DNA from 2 places in the Blautia sp. MCC283 genome. Region 1 is predicted to be linked to the other one. Evidence: riboswitches for the same ligand, from Rfam matches in the RefSeq annotation. Region 1 holds a riboswitch; the other holds the start of a gene.

Region 1 (9,785 bases):
TATATGACCGGAATCCTTCCGGTAAAAAAATATGGTTCCCATTCTGCATTAAATATGTTTACGGAATATTCCATGATCAATCCAAGAGAAATGGCAGAGTTTTTTGGATTTACAGAAGAGGAAGTAAAGGAACTTTGCAGCCGGTATAAACGGAATTTTCAGGAGGCACAGGCATGGTATGATGGCTATGAGCTGGTTGCTATAGAAGAGGGAAGAAAGAAGACATATTCCATGTACAGCCCGAAATCTGTGGTGGATGCCATGTTAAGTGGAATTTTTGACAATTACTGGAATCAGACAGAAACCTATGAAGCACTGAAAATTTATATCCGTATGAATTATGATGGCCTGAAAGATGCAGTGATAAGAATGCTGGCAGGCGATAAGGTGCAGATCAATACAGGGACTTTTTCCAACGATATGACAACGTTTCAGGGAAAGGATGATGTATTGACACTTCTGGTACATCTGGGCTACTTAAGCTATCATTGGCCGGACAAAACTGTGACGATTCCAAATAAAGAAGTGTCGCAGGAGTATATAAATGCCATCAGCACCATGGACTGGAAAGAAGTCATACAGTCGGTAGAGTCTTCCAGAAAACTCCTGGAAGCATTGTGGAATCTGGATGGGGAAGCAGTTGCAAAAGGAATTGATCAGGCACACAGAGAAATTTCGGTTCTTCAGTACAACGATGAAAATTCTTTGAGCTGCACCATTAATCTGGCATTTTATTTTGCCAGAGAGTACTATACAGTTATCCGGGAACTGCCAACCGGAAAAGGCTTTGCAGATATCTGCTTTATCCCAAGAAAGTTATACGCAGACAAACCGGCAGCAGTCATTGAACTGAAATGGGACAAAGATGCCCATGGAGCCATATCACAGATTAAAGAAAAGCAATATGTAGATGCACTGAAAGACTATCATGGAAATCTCCTGCTTGTAGGAATCAATTATGATAAAAAAATAAAGCAACATACCTGTGTGATCGAGAGGTATCATAAACAATAAAATAGATGCAAGTGCAGAAAAAGAGTCCCCTGAATACGGAATCCTATCCGTGTTCCGGGGATTTTTTACAGTGCAAAATTATATTATAAACATAAAGATTTATATAATGAACATGTATGGATAAAATATACGATGCTATTGTATAGACAGTAACTGAGATTACAGAAACAGAGCAAAATACAGAGAAAGAAGAATGCCTATGGAGAGCATAGAGGTTAAATAAAATGATTATAGCACTGGTAATATTGTCAGTTGGAATAAAAAGCTGTAAAATAGACTGTACGGTCATAAAAATTCTGTATTTTGTATTGAAAGGGAAAAAGCAGCACATGGGAAAATTAATCATTCTCAGAGGAAACTCAGGAAGTGGAAAAACAACCGTAGCGAAGGCATTACAGAAAAAGCTAGGACGTAATACAATGCTGATATCACAGGATGAGGTCAGAAGAAATATGCTGTGGGTTGATGATGGCATAGATACAAAGGCTTTGCCGCTTATGGCAGAACTTTTACGATACGGAAGGGAACACAGTGAATTTTCTATCCTGGAAGGGATCATGTATGATGAATGGTATCGTTCGTTGTTTGAACTGGCAAATGAATTATATGGTTCAAATGTATACGCATATTATTTTGATCTGTCGTTTGAAGAAACCGTGAGACGACATAATACAAGAAACAGAGAATTTGGTGAAAAAGATATGCGCAGATGGTGGAGAGAAAAAGATTTTTCTTCAGCTCTCAGGGAACAGGCTATTACCTGCGAAATGGATACAGACAGTATTGTTGAAAAAATATACTCGGATTTGAACGCAGATCGCAAAGCGATTGCGTTCATGAGCATATAAAGTAAATGTAATACAAATATATTCAGACTGGCAGCATGATTGCGATCACGCTGCCTTTTTTGCTGCTTTCCAGTATTTTTACCTGTCCGTTATGCTGTCTGACAATTTCACTGACAAGTGCAAGACCCAGGCCGGCACCTCCCATAGCGCGGCTTCTTGATTTGTCCACACGGAAGAACGGGGTGAAGATTTTTTCCTGATATTCGGGAGGAATGCCGATTCCGGTGTCGGAGACTTCAAGAAAGACATAATTGACAGACGTGGATGTATCTGTTATTTCTTCGGAAAGATGGGTATTTACGGTTACTTTTCCACCGGAGTGATTGTATTTGATCGCATTTTCCACAAGATTGTACACAGCACGATACAGCAGCAGGTAACTTCCGGTAATGATGCAGTCTCCCTCCTGCTGGATCAGTTCAACATCCTTCTGTTCCGCTACGGAAGCCAGGTCGCAGAAAACCTCATCAGTCAGTGCTGCCAGAGAGATCCTTTCGGAACGTTCAACAGTCTGTACACCGGTCATATCCAGGAGGATTTCAGCCAGATGGGAAAGTCGCCCGGTCTGTTCCTGTAGCATGGCAAAAATCTCCTGATAATCTTGTAAAGCAGGTGCTTCCCTGCGGGCAAAGACCTCCAGGTTTGTCTGGATAACGGCAAGAGGAGTCCTCAGCTCATGGGCTGCATTGGCAGAAAACTGCTTCTGAGCAGTAAAGGCCTCATCCAGGCGTGCGAGCATTTTGTTAAATGAAATGGTCAGGCGGGAAATTTCGTCATTGGTAGCAGGAACTTCAAGAGCCTCTGAAAGGTTCTGGACCTCTATTTGGTTTACCTCTTGGCTGAGTCTGCGAAGCGGAAGTAATGCCTGGCGGCTGATAAAATAAGTGCAGATGCTGCTGAGAAGGATGATGATCCCTGTTACCATGAGTCCTTTGGTGAGAAACAGTTTTTTGGTCAGCTGCAGCTGATCGGAAAGCTCCGGAAATAAGACGGAGGGATCCATATTAAAGGTGATGGGAGCAGAATCTGTGTTATCGATCCGTATCATGTAATCTCCCAGATCCTCCATTCCGGCAACTGCGGACTGGCTGATAAAAAAATACATCAGAATGCAGGTGACTGTCATAAGCAGTGCGGTGATCAGTGTCAGACGCCATTGAAGAGATAGCTTTCCGGTTATTTTTTTCATTGTACATCCTCCGTTAAAATGTAACCCTGGCCGATCTTATTCTGTATCGGATCAAAGCCGAGAGCAGTGCGCAGCTTTTTTCGAAGAGAAGAAATGTGGACACGAATGGAATTGCTGAGACTGTTGACGCTTCCGTCCCAGATATGCTCGATCATTTCTTCCGGACTTATGATACGGTTCTGATGAAGAAGGAAATATTCCAGAAGAGAACTTTCCTTTCAGGTCAGAGAAAGGGGAAGTCCATCGACACTGGCCTTTCTTGTACGGGTATCAAAGCTGATACGTCCGCATTGCAGACATACGTCCTGCTGGATAAATTTCCTTCGTGTCAGACTTCGGATCCGTGCCTCCAGCTCTTCAAAATGAAAAGGCTTTGTGAGATAGTCATTGGCACCGAGATCAAGCCCTTCTACCTTGTCCTGGATCTGTCCTCTGGCAGATAGGATCAAAACGGGAGTGGAAGTATCGGATTTCCGAAACTGGCGCAGGATTTCCAGACCATCAACGCCTGGAAGGTTCAGATCAAGAAGGATGAGATCATAATTTTCCACCAGACATAATTCCAGTCCTTCATCCCCGTCAAAACATGTGTCCGCTTCATAGCCATCCATGCGAAGTCCCTCCGCAATAGACTGGCAGAGCTGCTTTTCATCTTCGATTATCAATATATGCATAATAAATTCTCCTAAAAAACAGTTGATTTTGCTTTGTTATCTATCATATCATGTATAGCATAAAATTCCTGTAAATTTTTTCACTTCTTAACAGAGATTTTATACAGGGGATGATATAGTAAGGCTACAGAGAGCAAGATTTACATATAAAATATACGTCGGTTCCGGATATGGGCCGGTGATATCAGAAGGGAGAATATAAACAATGAAATTAAGAACACAGAAAATAACAGCACTTATGGCAGCAGCGGTATTAGGAATATCTGCATTTGGAAGTGTGCCGGTAACAGCGGCAGAGAGCACGGAAACAGCAGATATCGGAGAGGCAATGGCGGTGGATGGAGAGGCAGTTTCATCAGATCTGGTAGCAGGTACATTTAAGCCTTCCGACGTAACCTGCAAGGCACAGGATTCTTATGAATATCCGTTTCTGGGACTGAAGCTTTCACTTTCGAAGGAGCTGTTAAAGCAGATCAAGGACCAGAGCATTGCAATGCTTACCACGGAAGATTTTGAGAATCAGACCAATGCAGTGACATATGCCTATGTAAGCTGGAGCAAAATGACAGAGGAACAGAAAAATGCCGAAATACAGAAGATGGGAACAGGATATGACGACTGGGTGGCAGGTCTGGACAGAATTGGTACAATTGGCGTTTATGATGAAGCTTCACAGAAAAAGCTGGATGAGATCACTGGCTGTACAGAGCATAAAGAGCTTGGAAGCAGCAGTGACGGGAAATACAAATATTATCTGAGCACCAACAAAGATGCAGATGAAAAGCTGACAAAGGAGCTGGAAAAGATCAAAACCGACATTACGGAAATGGCACCGTATCAGAATATTTCCGTGTTTGACCAGCCACAGGATACCAGCGTCAACCCGGAGGATACAAAATCTGTAGGAAAATTTGAAACAACAGGAATAGATGGAAAAACATATACAGAAAAAGTATTCAGTGACTATGACCTGACGCTGGTAAATATTTTTACAACCTGGTGCTCACCATGTGTAAAAGAGATTCCGGAACTTCAGGAGCTCTATAAAGAAATGAAAGAGAAAGGCGTCGGAGTAGCAGGTGTGGTGCTTGATACTACAGATGAAAAGGGAAATCAGGACGAGGAGGCTGTAAAAAAAGCTGGCATTCTTCAGGAAAAAACAAAAGCGGAGTATCCGTTCCTGATACCGGATACTACTATGATGAACGGCCGTCTGCAGGGGATTTCCGCATTTCCTGAAACATTTTTTGTTGATAAAGATGGAAACATTGTAGGAGATACCTATACAGGAAGCCATACACTGGACGAATGGAAGGAAATCGTGGAAAAAGAGCTTAAAAACGTTTCAAAGTAAAAGATGATTATTATGGAGAGTGGAAAAATGATTCGGAAAATAACAGAATCCAGGTGGATCGGACCTGCTCTGGCAGTTTTTGGAATTTTACTGATGATACTGGGAATCTGCAGAGGTGAGGTATCTGTAGTTTTTACAAAAGCGATCAACATCTGTATGGAGTGTATTGGCATTGGATAATAAGAAGATGAAAATAAATGAATGGCCGCGGCATGGGATCCAGGCATTGTGGGCGGCCCTTACAAACAGTCACATATCAGGCTTTGTGACTGGAAAGATCTATACCGGAAAAATGAAAAATGTCTGTGTTCCGGGGCTGAACTGTTATTCCTGCCCCGGAGCAAGAGGGGCCTGTCCCATTGGTTCCCTTCAGGCTGTGATCGGAAGCTGGAACTTCAAGATGGCATATTATGTAGCTGGATTTCTGATCTTTGTAGGAGCGCTGCTTGGAAGACTGGTGTGCGGATTTCTCTGCCCATTTGGACTGATCCAGGATCTGTTGAACAAGATTCCTTTTCCAAAGAAGATCCGGACATTTCGGGGAGACAAGCTTTTGAGAAAACTGAAATATGTGATCTTTCTTGTATTTGTGATCCTACTTCCCATGTTTGTAGTAGATATCATGGGCCAGGGAGCACCATATTTCTGCAAGCTGATCTGCCCGGCAGGAACGCTGGAGGGAGGTATCCCGCTGGTGCTGCTGAACAAATCCATGCGAAGTGCAGTAGGCTGGCTGTACATGTGGAAAAATACGATCCTGGTGATCACCATTATCTTATCAATTATGATATACCGGCCATTCTGTAAGTATATCTGCCCGCTGGGAGCTTTTTATTCGGTATTTAATAAAGTTTCCGTTTTTCGTTACAGAGTAGAGAAAGAAAAATGTGTTCACTGCGGAAAATGCAGAAATATCTGCCAGATGGAGGTTGATCCGACAGAGGATCCTAACAGTGCAGAGTGCATCCGATGTGGAAGGTGTAAAAAGATATGTCCGACACAGGCGATCCGGTGTGGTTTTGCAGGCAAAGATCAGACATGAATTACGTTAATTGACGAAAAATAGAATTTTCCTTATAACATTCAGTATCTGATGAATAGTACGGAAAACTGAAATGATTCAGAAAATTAGACTTAGCTCACTTTAAAAGTGAAAAAATAATTTGATAATTTCTTGACAAGTACTAATAAATATGTTAGTATTCAATCATCAAATTAATAAAGTCTTCGGTGACTGACGGAGTTGTGGGATAACCACGAGGGAGCCGGAGATTCGATGAGTCGACCGTCTGGGCAGTATTTGAAGAAATTCAGATACTGCTCTTTTTTATGGGATAAAAAGATCCGGACGGTTGCTGCGGAGAAAGGAGAACATTATGGGATTTAAAAGTGACATCGAGATTGCACAGGAGTGCACAATGGAGCCAATTACCAAGATTGCAGAGAAAGCAGGTATTGATGACAAATATCTGGAGCAGTATGGTAAATACAAAGCAAAGATCGACTATAATCTCCTGAAAGAAACAGACAAAAAAGACGGCAAACTGATTCTTGTGACAGCTATCAACCCGACACCGGCCGGGGAAGGAAAAACAACTACAACGGTAGGTCTTGCAGATGGAATGCAGAGACTTGGAAAAAATGTTATGGTAGCTCTTCGTGAGCCATCCCTTGGACCGGTATTCGGTGTCAAAGGTGGTGCAGCAGGCGGCGGCTATGCACAGGTAGTTCCTATGGAGGATATCAACCTTCATTTTACCGGTGATTTCCATGCGATCGGTGCGGCAAACAACCTTCTTGCTGCAATGATCGACAACCATATCTTCCAGGGTAATGAACTGAACATCGACCCGAGAAAGATCACCTGGAGACGATGCGTTGACATGAACGACCGTCAGCTTCGTAATGTAGTAGACGGACTTGGCGGAAGAACAAACGGTATGCCGCGTGAAGACGGATACGACATCACCGTAGCATCGGAGATCATGGCAGTTCTCTGTCTGGCAAGTGATATCAAAGATCTGAAAGAGAGACTTTCCAGAATCATCATCGGATATACCTATGGTAAAGTTTCCGAGCAGAAACCGGTAACAGCAGGAGATCTTCATGCAGAGGGTGCTATGACAGCACTTCTGAAAGATGCCCTGAAACCAAACCTTGTTCAGACACTGGAGCATGTTCCAGCCATTGTTCATGGCGGACCATTCGCAAACATCGCTCACGGATGTAACTCCGTAACCGCTACAAAGATGGCTATGAAACTTGCAGATTATGCCATCACAGAGGCTGGTTTCGGTGCTGACCTTGGTGCTGAGAAGTTCCTGGATATCAAGTGCCGTATGGCAGGACTTACACCAAGTGCTGTTGTTATCGTAGCAACTGTACGTGCCCTGAAATACAACGGTGGTGTTGCAAAAGCAGATCTCAACAACGAGAACCTTGAGGCTCTTGAGAAAGGTATCCCGAATCTTCTGAAACATGTAAGCAATATCAAAAATGTATACAAGCTTCCATGTGTGGTAGCTATCAACGCATTCCCGACCGACACCAAGGCAGAGCTTGATTTTGTAGAAGCAAAATGTAAAGAGCTTGGCGTAAACGTAGCACTTTCCGAGGTATGGGCAAAAGGCGGCGAAGGCGGAATCAAGCTTGCTGAGGAAGTTCTCCGTCTGGTTGAAGAGCCGAATGATTTCACATATGCTTATGAGCTGGAAGGCTCCATTGAGGATAAACTGAACCAGATCGTACAGAAGGTTTACGGTGGAAAGAAAGTGGTTCTTACAGCAAATGCCCAGAAGCAGGCGAAACAGCTGGAGGCACTTGGATTTGGCAACTGCCCGATATGTGTGGCCAAGACCCAGTACAGCTTAACAGACGACCAGACAAAGCTTGGTGCTCCGACAGATTTCGAGGTAACAGTAAGAAATCTTAAGATTTCCGCAGGTGCAGGATTTATTGTTGCACTGACAGGTGAGATCATGACCATGCCAGGTCTTCCAAAAGTGCCGGCTGCAACCAAGATTGACGTAGATGAGAGCGGTAAGATCACAGGACTGTTCTAAGCAGAACCGGAAACATATAATTATAAAGTATTTTTGAGGGGAATTCAGATAGAGACCTCCTCCGGCAATAAAAACCGGAGGAGGTTTTTTATGTAAAAATAAGAAAAAGACCTATAATCGAACAAATTTTCTGGTATAATAAGAAAAGAAAACACTCCGGAGGTGTATCCATGGATAAAAAAGAAGATCATATCTATATAGCCATCGATCTGAAATCATTCTACGCTTCCGTGGAATGTCAGGAGCGGAACTTAAATCCACTTACCACCAATCTTGTTGTGGCAGATAAAGAACGTACTGAAAAGACCATCTGCCTGGCAGTTTCTCCTTCTTTGAAGGCCTATGGAATACCAGGAAGAGCGAGACTTTTTGAAGTGGTCCAGCGTGTAAAAGAAGTCAATCAGGCACGTGTCACAAAAGCACCAAGAAGATGTTTTACCGGAGAATCCTGGTCTTCGGATGAACTGAAAGCGCATCCGGAACTGGCCGTTTCCTATGTGACAGCACCGCCGAGAATGGCGTTGTACATGGACTACAGCACCCGGATCTATAACGTTTACCTCCGTTATCTGGCACCGGAGGACATGCATGTCTATTCCATAGATGAGGTGTTTATGGACGTCACCCATTATCTTGGAATGTATCAGATGACAGCCAGAGAGCTTGCTGCAAAAATGATCTCCGATGTAATGAAAGAGACCGGGATCACGGCAACTGCCGGAATCGGAACCAATCTTTATCTGTGTAAGATTGCCATGGACATCGGGGCCAAACATGTAACACCAGACGAAAATGGTGTGCGTATCGCAGAACTGACGGAGCAGTCCTACCGGGAACTTTTATGGGATCACAGGCCGCTGACAGATTTCTGGCGGGTAGGCACAGGAATCAGGAAGAAGCTGGAAGAAGTAGGACTTTACACGATGGGAGACATTGCCAGATGCTCTTTGGGCGGTGTGCGTGATTACTATAATGAAGATCTTCTTTATAAAATATTCGGCATCAACGCGGAACTTCTGATTGATCATGCATGGGGATACGAACCGGTGACCATGGATCTGATCAAAGCCTACAAACCGGAAACAAACAGCATCGGTTCCGGTCAGGTACTGCACTGTCCCAGTGATTTTGAACAGGCGAAACTGATCGTACGTGAAATGACAGACATGCTGGTTCTTCAGCTTGTGGAAAAAAGGCTGGTAACCAGTCAGATAGTCCTTACCATAGGCTACGATATTGACAATCTGAAATCTTCCTCCGGCAGGAAAAAATATCAGGGCGAAATAAAAACAGACCGTTATGGAAGAAAAATTCCCAAACATGGTCACGGAACTGTAAATTTGGACAATCCAACCTCATCCACATCAACGATCATGAAGGCAGTCCTTGACCTGTATGAGCGTATCACGGATAAAACACTTCTGATCCGGCGTGTCTATATCACAGCCAATCAGCTCACAGATGAAAAACTGGCAGCGGCAGAGCCCGTATATCAGCAGATGAATCTGTTCACGGATTACCTTAAATCAGAAGTGTCAGAGGCAGAACAGAAAGCAGAAAAAGAAAAACAGGAAAAAGAGCGAAAGCTCCAAGAAGCTATGCTTTCCGTAAAAAAGAAATTCGGAAAAAATGCCATACTGAAAG
Region 2 (9,785 bases), on a different contig from region 1:
GATAGATCAGTTATGAAATAAGGGAGAGTTATTTATTATGAGAAGTTTTGAATATTTCACCCCCACACGGGTGGTTTTTGGAAAAGATACACATCTTAAAGTTGCCACACTTCTGAAAGAACAGCATTGTAAAAAAGTTCTGATCCACTACGGCGGACACAGTGCCATTAAATCCGGTCTTATTGATGAAATCAGATCCGTACTTGACGAGGCAGGAATTGCCTATGTAACTCTTGGAGGCGTCGTTCCAAATCCACGGCTTTCCAAGGTCCGGGAGGGAATTGAGCTCTGCCGCAGAGAAAATGTGGATTTTCTTCTTGCTGTAGGAGGCGGAAGTGTTATTGATTCCTGTAAAGCCATCGGTTACGGCCTTGCAAATCCGGAAACCGATGTATGGAACTTTTTCCTCCGCACCGAAACTCCAAAAGCCTGTCTTCCAGTTGGTGTGATCCTTACCATCGCAGCTTCCGGAAGTGAAATGAGCAATTCCTGCGTCATCACAAATGAAGACGGCTGGCTGAAACGCAGTACTGCCCGAAATGACCTGTGCAGACCACGTTTTGCCATTCTGAATCCACGGCTTACATACACCTTACCTCAGTACCAGACCGAAAGCGGCTGTGTGGATATCCTGATGCATACCATGGAACGGTATTTCGTAAATATCGAAACTATGGAAATTACAGACAGCATCAGCGAATCCCTGATGCAGACGGTAATCTACAATTCCCGTATCTTGCTGAAAGAGCCGGATAATTATACCGCCAGAGCAGAAATCATGTGGGCAGGAAGTCTCTCTCACAACGGTCTTACCGGCTGTGGAACCGGTGGCGGTGACTGGGCATGTCATCAGCTGGAACATGAACTTGGAGGGACCTACGATGTAGCTCACGGTGCCGGTCTGGCCGCATTGTGGGGAAGCTGGGCACGTTATGTCTATGACGCAAATCCGGAGCGTTTTGCCCAGTTTGCCACCAACGTATTCGAAATCCCATGTAGCATCGATTTCAACAAAACCGCGCTTGCCGGTATTGAAGCTATGGAAGATTATTTCCGCTCCATTCAGATGCCTACCAGCCTTCATGAGCTTGGTCTTGATCTTACAGAAAAAGATATCCACGATCTGGCATTTAAGTGCAGTTATGAAGATACCCGTACCATCGGTGTCTTCAAACAGTTAAATATGAAAGATATGGAAAAAATTTATCTGGCTGCCCGCTGAATGTGCCGCATATAATATTGCAGATGTTTTTTTGAAAATCGGATTTTTCAGAAAAACATCTGCTTTTTTCATTTTCCCCTTGCATTCTCTACATAAATGTGTTAAAGTAACAAAGTACTCGAAAGAGACATGCCCAGATAGCTCAGTTGGTAGAGCAGAGGACTGAAAATCCTCGTGTCGCTGGTTCGATTCCGGCTCTGGGCATTATTTTTTGCTCTGTTTACAGTTCCTGTTTCCTGTTAAACAGAGTTTTTCTTTTTATAAATAAAAAATACTGCATTCGACGTTTTCTGATAAAGCGGATATTTATATTCCGATTTATACGTAAAGTCTGATGCAGTATTTTTTGTTATACGTATTACATCACATATTGTAGTTGTAGATGATTTCCTGCATTTTTACTGAAGGAGATAAACTTCTGTATAAAATACGCCTTTCTCTTCTGCCTCTGAATGTGTGGCAACATAAACATCAATACAGTTGGTACGGATCGCGCCTCCGCAATCCTCCGCAACGTAAACCTGTCCATTGATCACTACCTTGGAACCATAAGGAATCTGGCTGGGATCTACTGCTATGGTATGATTGGTTGTTGCTGTTACGCCTGTAGATGTGATTCCGTTTGACCATGGGCCACAGCAGATACTGCATGGACAGTAATGGGTAATACGAAAAGTTCCCAGAGATTTCAATGTTGCATCAGAGGAAACAGATACCGGTGTTCCAATCTGCACTCCATTGGCAGATGTTCCGGAACCACCTGTAGATGTCACGCCATCTACGGCATCTGCAAAAATACCCTCTCCGGAGCTCTTGGTAAGGGAGCCGGCTTTTGTTTTCTTTTCCTGTTCTGCTTTGGCCATCTCAGTCTCCTGGTATCCTTCCAGACAACTGGTAGGAATATATCCCATCTGCTGTGCGCCACTGTCATCTGTGTAAACGATACGGCTCCAGATGTCATCTACTGTACCAGTCCTCTTCAGTTCATCATCCTGAAGAACTTCTCCTACTACTTCTCCGTCTTTTTTTCCCGGATAATCAAGAATATCGCTGTCTTTGGCTGCCGTGACTGTATCCGTAAATTTATTCACGGTTTCCGTATCACTGAGCACGCTATCCTGAACATAACCGATAATCTTGTCCTCTCCGTCTTTCTGAAATGTGACTTTACTCCATCCGTTGTCACATACGGCAACTCTCTCTAGTTTCGTTCCCAGAAGAACAGATCGAAGTTCTGTTCCGCTTTCTCCTGGATTGGACCGAATTGCAGTGTTCTTCGCAGTGACATAAAGAGTATCTGTCTTCGCCAGTGCATTTACTGTATTTCCTTCCCCATCATCAATCTGAAACTGTTGGGGTGATTTTTTCTCCTGTGTATATGTATTCAGTGTCGCTTCATATCCAAGTACCTCTGCAGATGCTGATACAGGGAACATCATGGAAGCACACAAAATAACTGCAAGAAGCCTTTTACGCATGAAATCTTGCCTCCTTTTTTCCGGCATTCTGCGGTTTGTCCCGACTATCATAGCATATCAGATCGTATTTTGCAATTTTGCAAGTCAGTCTTCAGAAAATTTTAACAAAAAGATCACATTTCTTAACTGGTCAAATCCCCATCTGACGGGTAAAATAAGCTTATGAATACAAAACGAAAGAATCATAAACTTACAAAAAAACAACGTCAGCGTCTCCGCATACGCCAGGTCCGCAGACAGAAAATCTTCCTGGGTTGCATCTTCCTGCTGATTCTCGGATGTATTTTTCTGCGCTTACCCAGATTTTCCGGAAAGCAGACAACTACGCACCAGATCAATGCATCCTGTGAAGCCTACCGGGATGAAGTTTCCACAGAAGCCGCCCAATATGGCATGTCTGACTATGTAGATCTGATCCTGGCAGTTATGATGCAGGAAAGCTCCGGTCAGGGAACCGATCCCATGCAGTCATCAGAAGGCGCTTATAACACGCAGTATCCTCAGCAGCCCAACGGAATCACAGATCCTTCCTACTCTATCTCCTGTGGAATTCAGGAGCTGAAATATGCCCTGGATAAATCCGGATGCACCGGACCTGCTGATCTGCCCCATATCCGCCTTGCCCTGCAGGCCTATAACTTTGGCACAGATTCCTATTTCTCTTATCTCGAAAAAAACGGAGAAACTTCCTGGACAACTGAAAGCGCCCAGGCATTCGCCCAGATGGCAAGTGGTGGCAGACAACGTGATGAAGATGATCCTCTTCACGATCCGGCAGGGCCATGGGATTACGGTGACCAGTATTATCCTGATCACGTACTTCGCTATTATCATACAAGCAGCGGATCTGAAACATCCTGATCTTGAAATGTCTTCTTTTTTTTAATTTTTCAAAAAAATCAAAAAAAAGATTTGACATACCATAAAAACTATGCTAATATATGTCTTGTCGATGAGGGAAACATCTCGTAAGATAAGACACATGCGATAGTGGCGTAGTTGGTAACGCGCGACCTTGCCAAGGTCGAGACCGCGGGTTCGAGCCCCGTCTATCGCTCTTCGGAACTCTGAATCATTCAGAGTTCTTTTTTTATGCCATAAAAAATACGATAGCTGAACCATGCAAAAAGATCCCGAATCGGAACTTCCTGAAAGGAATCCTGATCCGGGATCTTTTATATAAGGCAGACATTCTTATTCTGTCTTATTACATACTCATATATTTTAGTGATGGAAAAGTCTGATTCCTGTAAATGCCATTACCATTCCATACTTATTGCAGGTATCGATAACTGCATCATCGCGGACAGATCCGCCTGGCTCTGCAATATATTTCACGCCACTCTTATGTGCACGCTCAATATTATCACTGAACGGGAAGAATGCATCTGAACCAAGAGTCACATCTGTAAGGCCATCCAGCCATGCACGCTTCTCTTCTCTTGTAAACACTTCCGGTTTCTCGGTAAATGTTTTCTCCCATGCACCATCTGCAAGAACATCCATATACTCCTCACCAATGTAAACATCGATGGCATTGTCTCTCTCTGCACGTGTGATGGTATCTTTAAACGGAAGATTCAGCACCTTCGGGCACTGACGGAGATACCAGTTATCTGCCTTCTGACCTGCAAGACGTGTGCAGTGAACTCGTGACTGCTGACCTGCACCAACGCCGATCGCCTGTCCATCTTTTACAAAGCATACGGAATTGGACTGTGTGTATTTCAGAACGATCAGAGAAACTTTCAGATCTCTTTTGGCTTCCTCTGTAAGCTCTTTATTTTCTGTTACAATATTGGAGATCAGTTCATCATTGATTGCAAGCTCCTGGCGTCCCTGCTCAAAAGTAACACCAAATACCTGCTTGTGCTCCAGTGGCTCCGGAACATAATTTTCATCGATCTGGATTACATTGTAGTTGCCTTTTTTCTTCTGTTTCAGGATTTCCAGTGCTTCCTCTGTATATCCCGGTGCGATCACACCATCCGAAACCTCTCTTTTGATCAACATTGCGGTATCCTTGTCGCAGACATCAGAAAGAGAAATGAAATCACCGAAAGATGACATACGGTCTGCACCTCTTGCTCTTGCATACGCACATGCAAGCGGGGAAAAATCCTTCCAGTCCATATCATCTACCCAGTAGATCTTGGCCAGTGTCTCATTCAGCGGAAGTCCGATGGAAGCGCCTGCCGGAGATACATGTTTAAAAGAAGTTGCTGCCGGAAGTCCGGTTGCTTTCTTAAGGTCACGTACCAGCTGCCAGCCGTTAAACGCATCCAGGAAGTTAATATAGCCCGGTCTTCCGGAAAGTACCTGGATCGGAAGGTCACTTCCGTCTGCCATATAAATCTTGGATGGTTTCTGATTCGGGTTGCATCCGTATTTTAACTGTAATTCTTTCATGGAAAAATCCTCCGTTCTCTGCGATATTGATTATTTATTCTTGTTTACAATTCTGGATTCATATTTACCTGTTTCAATGTCAATGAAACGGACAAACAGGGAAACTTTATTGTCCTGATTCAGGCTCTCCCAGAGAAGGTTTGTAAAATCATCAATATCATCCGGAATCTCTACCGGCTTCGGCTCTCCCTCAAAACTTGGAAGCGGGTTTCCGTCACATTTATAAGTATGAATGAAGCGTCCCTGTCCTGCTGCCGCATTCTCATAAGCGAATGTATAACGGAGGCAGGAATCTGGATTTCCATTGTTACTCTTTAAGATAGACATTGCATAGCTGAATTTTCCGTTCTCCACATGAAGAACACCGGAAATACGAGGTGTATAATTCGGTGCATCCGGCTCAAATTCTCTGCTTCGGAGAGACTGCTCAAAAGTAAGCTGTCTGTCCATGCCCTCATAGATGGTATCTGTCTGATCACCGTTTGTTACGATCGTCTTGTTTCCAAGGACACGTACCGGTGCATAAATAATCAGGCTCGGGTCTGTAAGTTTGGACGGGTCAAATGCCTGTGTGCGGATTCCCTCACCATCCTCAACAAAAATACGGTTTCTGCTGTTCTCACTTCTTCCCATGATAAAATATGCGGTAACAGCGTGCTTTCCGTCAGCGGAACGTCCGATCACAATTCCTCTTCCTGGGTAGGAATTCTCTTTCAGTTCTTTTTCAAGTGAAAATGTAGTCATTTTTCACAGTCCTCCTTGTCTAATGTAAGGCCCGGGGATCATTCCAGGTATTAACAGGTAACAAAAAACCGCCTGGACACCCCTTTATCAGGCTGCCCAGGCGGTCGGCTTCTCATTTCACTGCACTCCCTGTAGGTAATCCTACTTTCCGCCAGTCATGCAGCTTCTGTTGTTATACTACAATACTTCTTCTGAATTTTCAAGTCCCTATTTTCTGAAATATTCTTTACTCGTCTACGCTGTAGTTTGGAGCCTCTTTTGTGATATGGATGTCATGTGGATGTGACTCCTTGAGAGATGCAGCGGAGATCTTAATGAATCTGCCTGTTGTTTTCAGCTTCTCAATGTTCTCTGCTCCGCAGTAACCCATACCGGATCTTAAACCGCCAATTAACTGGAATACGGTATCCTCAACGTGTCCTTTGTATGCAACACGTCCTTCAACACCTTCCGGAACAAGCTTCTTGGCGTTCTCCTGGAAGTAACGATCCTTGCTGCCGTTCTCCATAGCTGCAATAGATCCCATTCCACGGTATACTTTATATTTTCTTCCCTGATAGAGCTCGAATGTTCCCGGGCTCTCATCGCATCCAGCAAACATGCTGCCCATCATGCAGACATTGGCGCCTGCCGCGATAGCCTTGGTGATGTCTCCGGAATACTTGATTCCACCATCTGCGATGATCGGGATTCCGTAGCTGTTGGCTACTTCATAGCAATCCATAACAGCAGTAACCTGCGGTACACCGATACCTGCAACAACACGTGTGGTACAGATAGATCCAGGTCCGATACCAACTTTAACTGCATCTACACCAGCTTCGATCAGTGCCTTGGTAGCTGCTCCTGTTGCAACGTTACCTGCGATAACCTGAAGTTCCGGATATGCAGCCTTGATCTCGCGGACTGCTTTTAAGATATTCTCAGAATGACCATGTGCGGAATCAATTACGATTACATCCACATTCGCTTTCACAAGTGCATCTACACGTGCAAGTACATTGGCTGTGATACCAACTGCCGCACCACAGAGAAGACGTCCCTGTGCATCCTTGGCTGCAAGCGGATATTTGATCTGTTTCTCGATATCCTTGATGGTAATGAGTCCTTTTAAATTAAAGTCGTCATCTACAATGGGTAATTTCTCCTTACGGGATTTCGCAAGGATCTTCTTGGCATCCTCAAGTGTGATTCCTTCCTTGGCTGTGATCAGTCCTTCAGAAGTCATGCACTCCTTGATCTTTCTGCTGAAATCTGTCTCAAATTTAAGATCACGGTTTGTGATAATACCTACAAGCTTTCTGCCTTCTGTGATCGGAACACCGGAAATACGGTATTTCGCCATCAGATCATTGGCATCTTTCAGTGTATGCTCCGGTGAAAGATAAAATGGATCTGTAATAACACCGTTCTCAGAACGTTTAACCTTATCAACCTCTTCTGCCTGTGCTTCGATGGACATATTCTTATGGATGATACCGATACCACCCTGTCTGGCCATGGCAATTGCCATTCTGTGCTCTGTAACTGTGTCCATTCCCGCACTCATCATGGGGATATTCAGCTTTACTTTCTTGGTTAAATACGTTGAAACATCTACCTGATTCGGAATCACTTTAGAATAAGCCGGAACCAGAAGGACGTCATCAAACGTAATGCCTTCACCAATAATAGTACCCATTGCATTTCCTCCCTTGTGTAAGATATTTTAAATTTGTGAACTAGTGTAACAAAAAACAAGATTCATGTCAATCCAAAAAAACTTTACTTGGTGCAGAATTTTTCATGGTGTTTGCAAGTGCGTCATCCAGTTCCAGGATCACTTTGCAGGTTTCTCCACTGTCTCTTATGATCATTGCATAGCGTTTATGATCCTCAATTCCTGATGAAAAATCATACTCTTTCATCTTCTGATTGCCATTATAATAGTCCATTCTGTGGGACTTTAATGGTGCCACAAGGTCTGCCTCCGCAAGCTGGAGCGATTTCACTCTTTTCCTTTTTGATTTTGACATGATCATATCAATGTCCAGTTCTCCGTTAACAAACAGATACTCGTACTCCAGATCTGTCTTCGGTATTACAAAATAACATGCAATACCAAGTGCAATAGCCGGTACCAGCAAAAGTACATTCAGCACAAGGCCTCCCAGGACCATGATCACCGTCAGCACTATCAGACCGTATTTCACAACCAGATCTTTCGCTGTCTGCTTCTTTTTTACCAGAAGCTCTGAATATAAGTCACTCATTTGTTTCTTCCTTTCGTAATTTACTGACTTTTTGATTATAACACAAAAAGAGAGCCGCGTCTATGACGCAGGCCCTCTCATTTTGTGAATTAATTATTTCACCTGCTAAGCTGATAATTACATCATTCCCATTCCCGGGTTTGCAGCCGGAGCCGGAGTATCTTCTTTGATTGTGGAAACTACAGCCTCTGTTGTAAGGAGTGTAGATGCAACACTTGTAGCATTCTGAAGAGCACTTCTTGTAACCTTAGCCGGATCAAGGATTCCGTTCTCAACCATGTTTACGTATTTCTCATTGAGAGCATCGAAGCCTGTACCGATCTCAGACTCTCTTACTTTGTTGATAATAACAGCGCCTTCCAGTCCTGCGTTTGCAGCGATGTGGAACAGCGGAGCCTCAAGAGCTTTCAGGATCACATAAGCACCTGTCTTCTCATCTCCTTCAAGTGTTGTTGCAAGTTTTGCAACCTCTTTGGAAGCATGGATGTAAGCAGATCCGCCACCTGCGATGATACCTTCCTCAACAGCTGCTCTTGTTGCTGCAAGAGCATCCTCAAGACGAAGTTTTGCTTCTTTCATCTCTGTCTCAGTAGCAGCACCTACACGGATAACAGCTACGCCGCCAGCCAGTTTTGCAAGTCTCTCCTGAAGTTTCTCTTTATCGAACTCGGATTTTGTCTCCTCGATCTGAGCACGGATCTGTGCAACACGTTTTGCAATGGCATCTTTGTCACCGAGACCATCAACGATAACTGTGTTCTCTTTTGCAACTTTAACAGATTTTGCACGTCCAAGCTGCTCCATCTTAGCTTCTTTCAGGTCAAGACCAAGCTCATCGGAGATCACCTGTCCGCCTGTCAGGATCGCGATATCCTGAAGCATCTCTTTTCTTCTGTCACCATAGCCAGGAGCTTTTACAGCTACTACCTGGAAGGTTCCTCTCAGTTTGTTGACGATCAGAGTTGTAAGGGCCTCACCCTCAACATCCTCAGCGATGATGAGAAGTTTCGCACCGGCCTGAACAACCTGCTCAAGAAGTGGAAGGATCTCCTGGATATTGCTGATCTTCTTGTCTGTGATCAGGATGTACGGATCATCAAGAGTTGCCTCCATTTTCTCCATATCTGTGGACATGTATGCGGAAATATATCCACGGTCAAACTGCATACCTTCTACAAGGTCAAGCTCTGTATGCATGGTCTTGGACTCCTCAACAGTGATAACACCGTCTTTGGAAACTTTCTCCATAGCATCAGCAACAAGCTGTCCAACCTGCTCATCACTTGCAGAGATTGCTGCTACGTTAGCGATCTGCTCTTTGCCGTTGATTGCCTGGCTCATGTTCTTGATCGCTTCTACTGCAACATCTGTTGCTTTTTTCATACCTTTTCTGAGGATGATCGGGTTGGCACCTGCTGCCAGGTTCTTCATTCCCTCATGAACCATTGCCTGAGCAAGTACAGTCGCTGTTGTAGTACCATCACCTGCTACATCGTTTGTCTTGGATGCAACTTCCTTGATGATCTGAGCACCCATGTTCTCGAATCCGTCCTCAAGCTCGATCTCTTTTGCGATGGAAACACCATCGTTTGTGATAAGCGGAGCACCGAAAGATTTGTCAAGTACTACGTTTCTTCCTTTCGGTCCAAGTGTTACTCTTACTGTATCTGCAAGTTTATT

The links. Region 1 has a riboswitch for ZMP and ZTP ahead of GPK81_RS11905 (formate--tetrahydrofolate ligase). Riboswitches for the same ligand answer to the same signal wherever they lie in the genome.
Region 2: linked by a shared signal. The riboswitch ahead of GPK81_RS05370 (IMP cyclohydrolase) and the one ahead of GPK81_RS11905 (formate--tetrahydrofolate ligase) in region 1 are both predicted to bind ZMP and ZTP.

What each region holds. Positions count from the first base shown of each region.
Region 1 covers NZ_WQQB01000034.1:796-10,580, forward strand. Annotated here, with positions in the region: gene GPK81_RS11870 (AAA family ATPase) at 1-1,014, shown strand, start outside; gene GPK81_RS11875 (kinase) at 1,344-1,862, shown strand; gene GPK81_RS11880 (sensor histidine kinase) at 1,885-3,051, opposite strand; partial or broken gene GPK81_RS11885 (response regulator transcription factor) at 3,048-3,725, opposite strand; gene GPK81_RS11890 (TlpA family protein disulfide reductase) at 3,931-5,079, shown strand; gene GPK81_RS11895 (CD1871A family CXXC motif-containing protein) at 5,107-5,259, shown strand; gene GPK81_RS11900 (4Fe-4S binding protein) at 5,267-6,121, shown strand; ZMP/ZTP riboswitch at 6,300-6,381, shown strand; gene GPK81_RS11905 (formate--tetrahydrofolate ligase) at 6,456-8,141, shown strand; gene GPK81_RS11910 (Y-family DNA polymerase) at 8,312-9,785, shown strand, end outside.
Region 2 covers NZ_WQQB01000015.1:233,510-243,294, forward strand. Annotated here, with positions in the region: gene GPK81_RS05340 (iron-containing alcohol dehydrogenase) at 38-1,222, shown strand; tRNA gene GPK81_RS05345 (tRNA-Phe) at 1,354-1,426, shown strand; gene GPK81_RS05350 (3D domain-containing protein) at 1,621-2,700, opposite strand; gene GPK81_RS05355 (lysozyme family protein) at 2,863-3,561, shown strand; tRNA gene GPK81_RS05360 (tRNA-Gly) at 3,685-3,757, shown strand; gene GPK81_RS05365 (phosphoribosylaminoimidazolecarboxamide formyltransferase) at 3,925-5,109, opposite strand; gene GPK81_RS05370 (IMP cyclohydrolase) at 5,140-5,853, opposite strand; ZMP/ZTP riboswitch at 5,941-6,022, opposite strand; gene guaB (IMP dehydrogenase) at 6,080-7,534, opposite strand; gene GPK81_RS05380 (DUF6106 family protein) at 7,602-8,105, opposite strand; gene groL (chaperonin GroEL) at 8,223-9,785, opposite strand, start outside.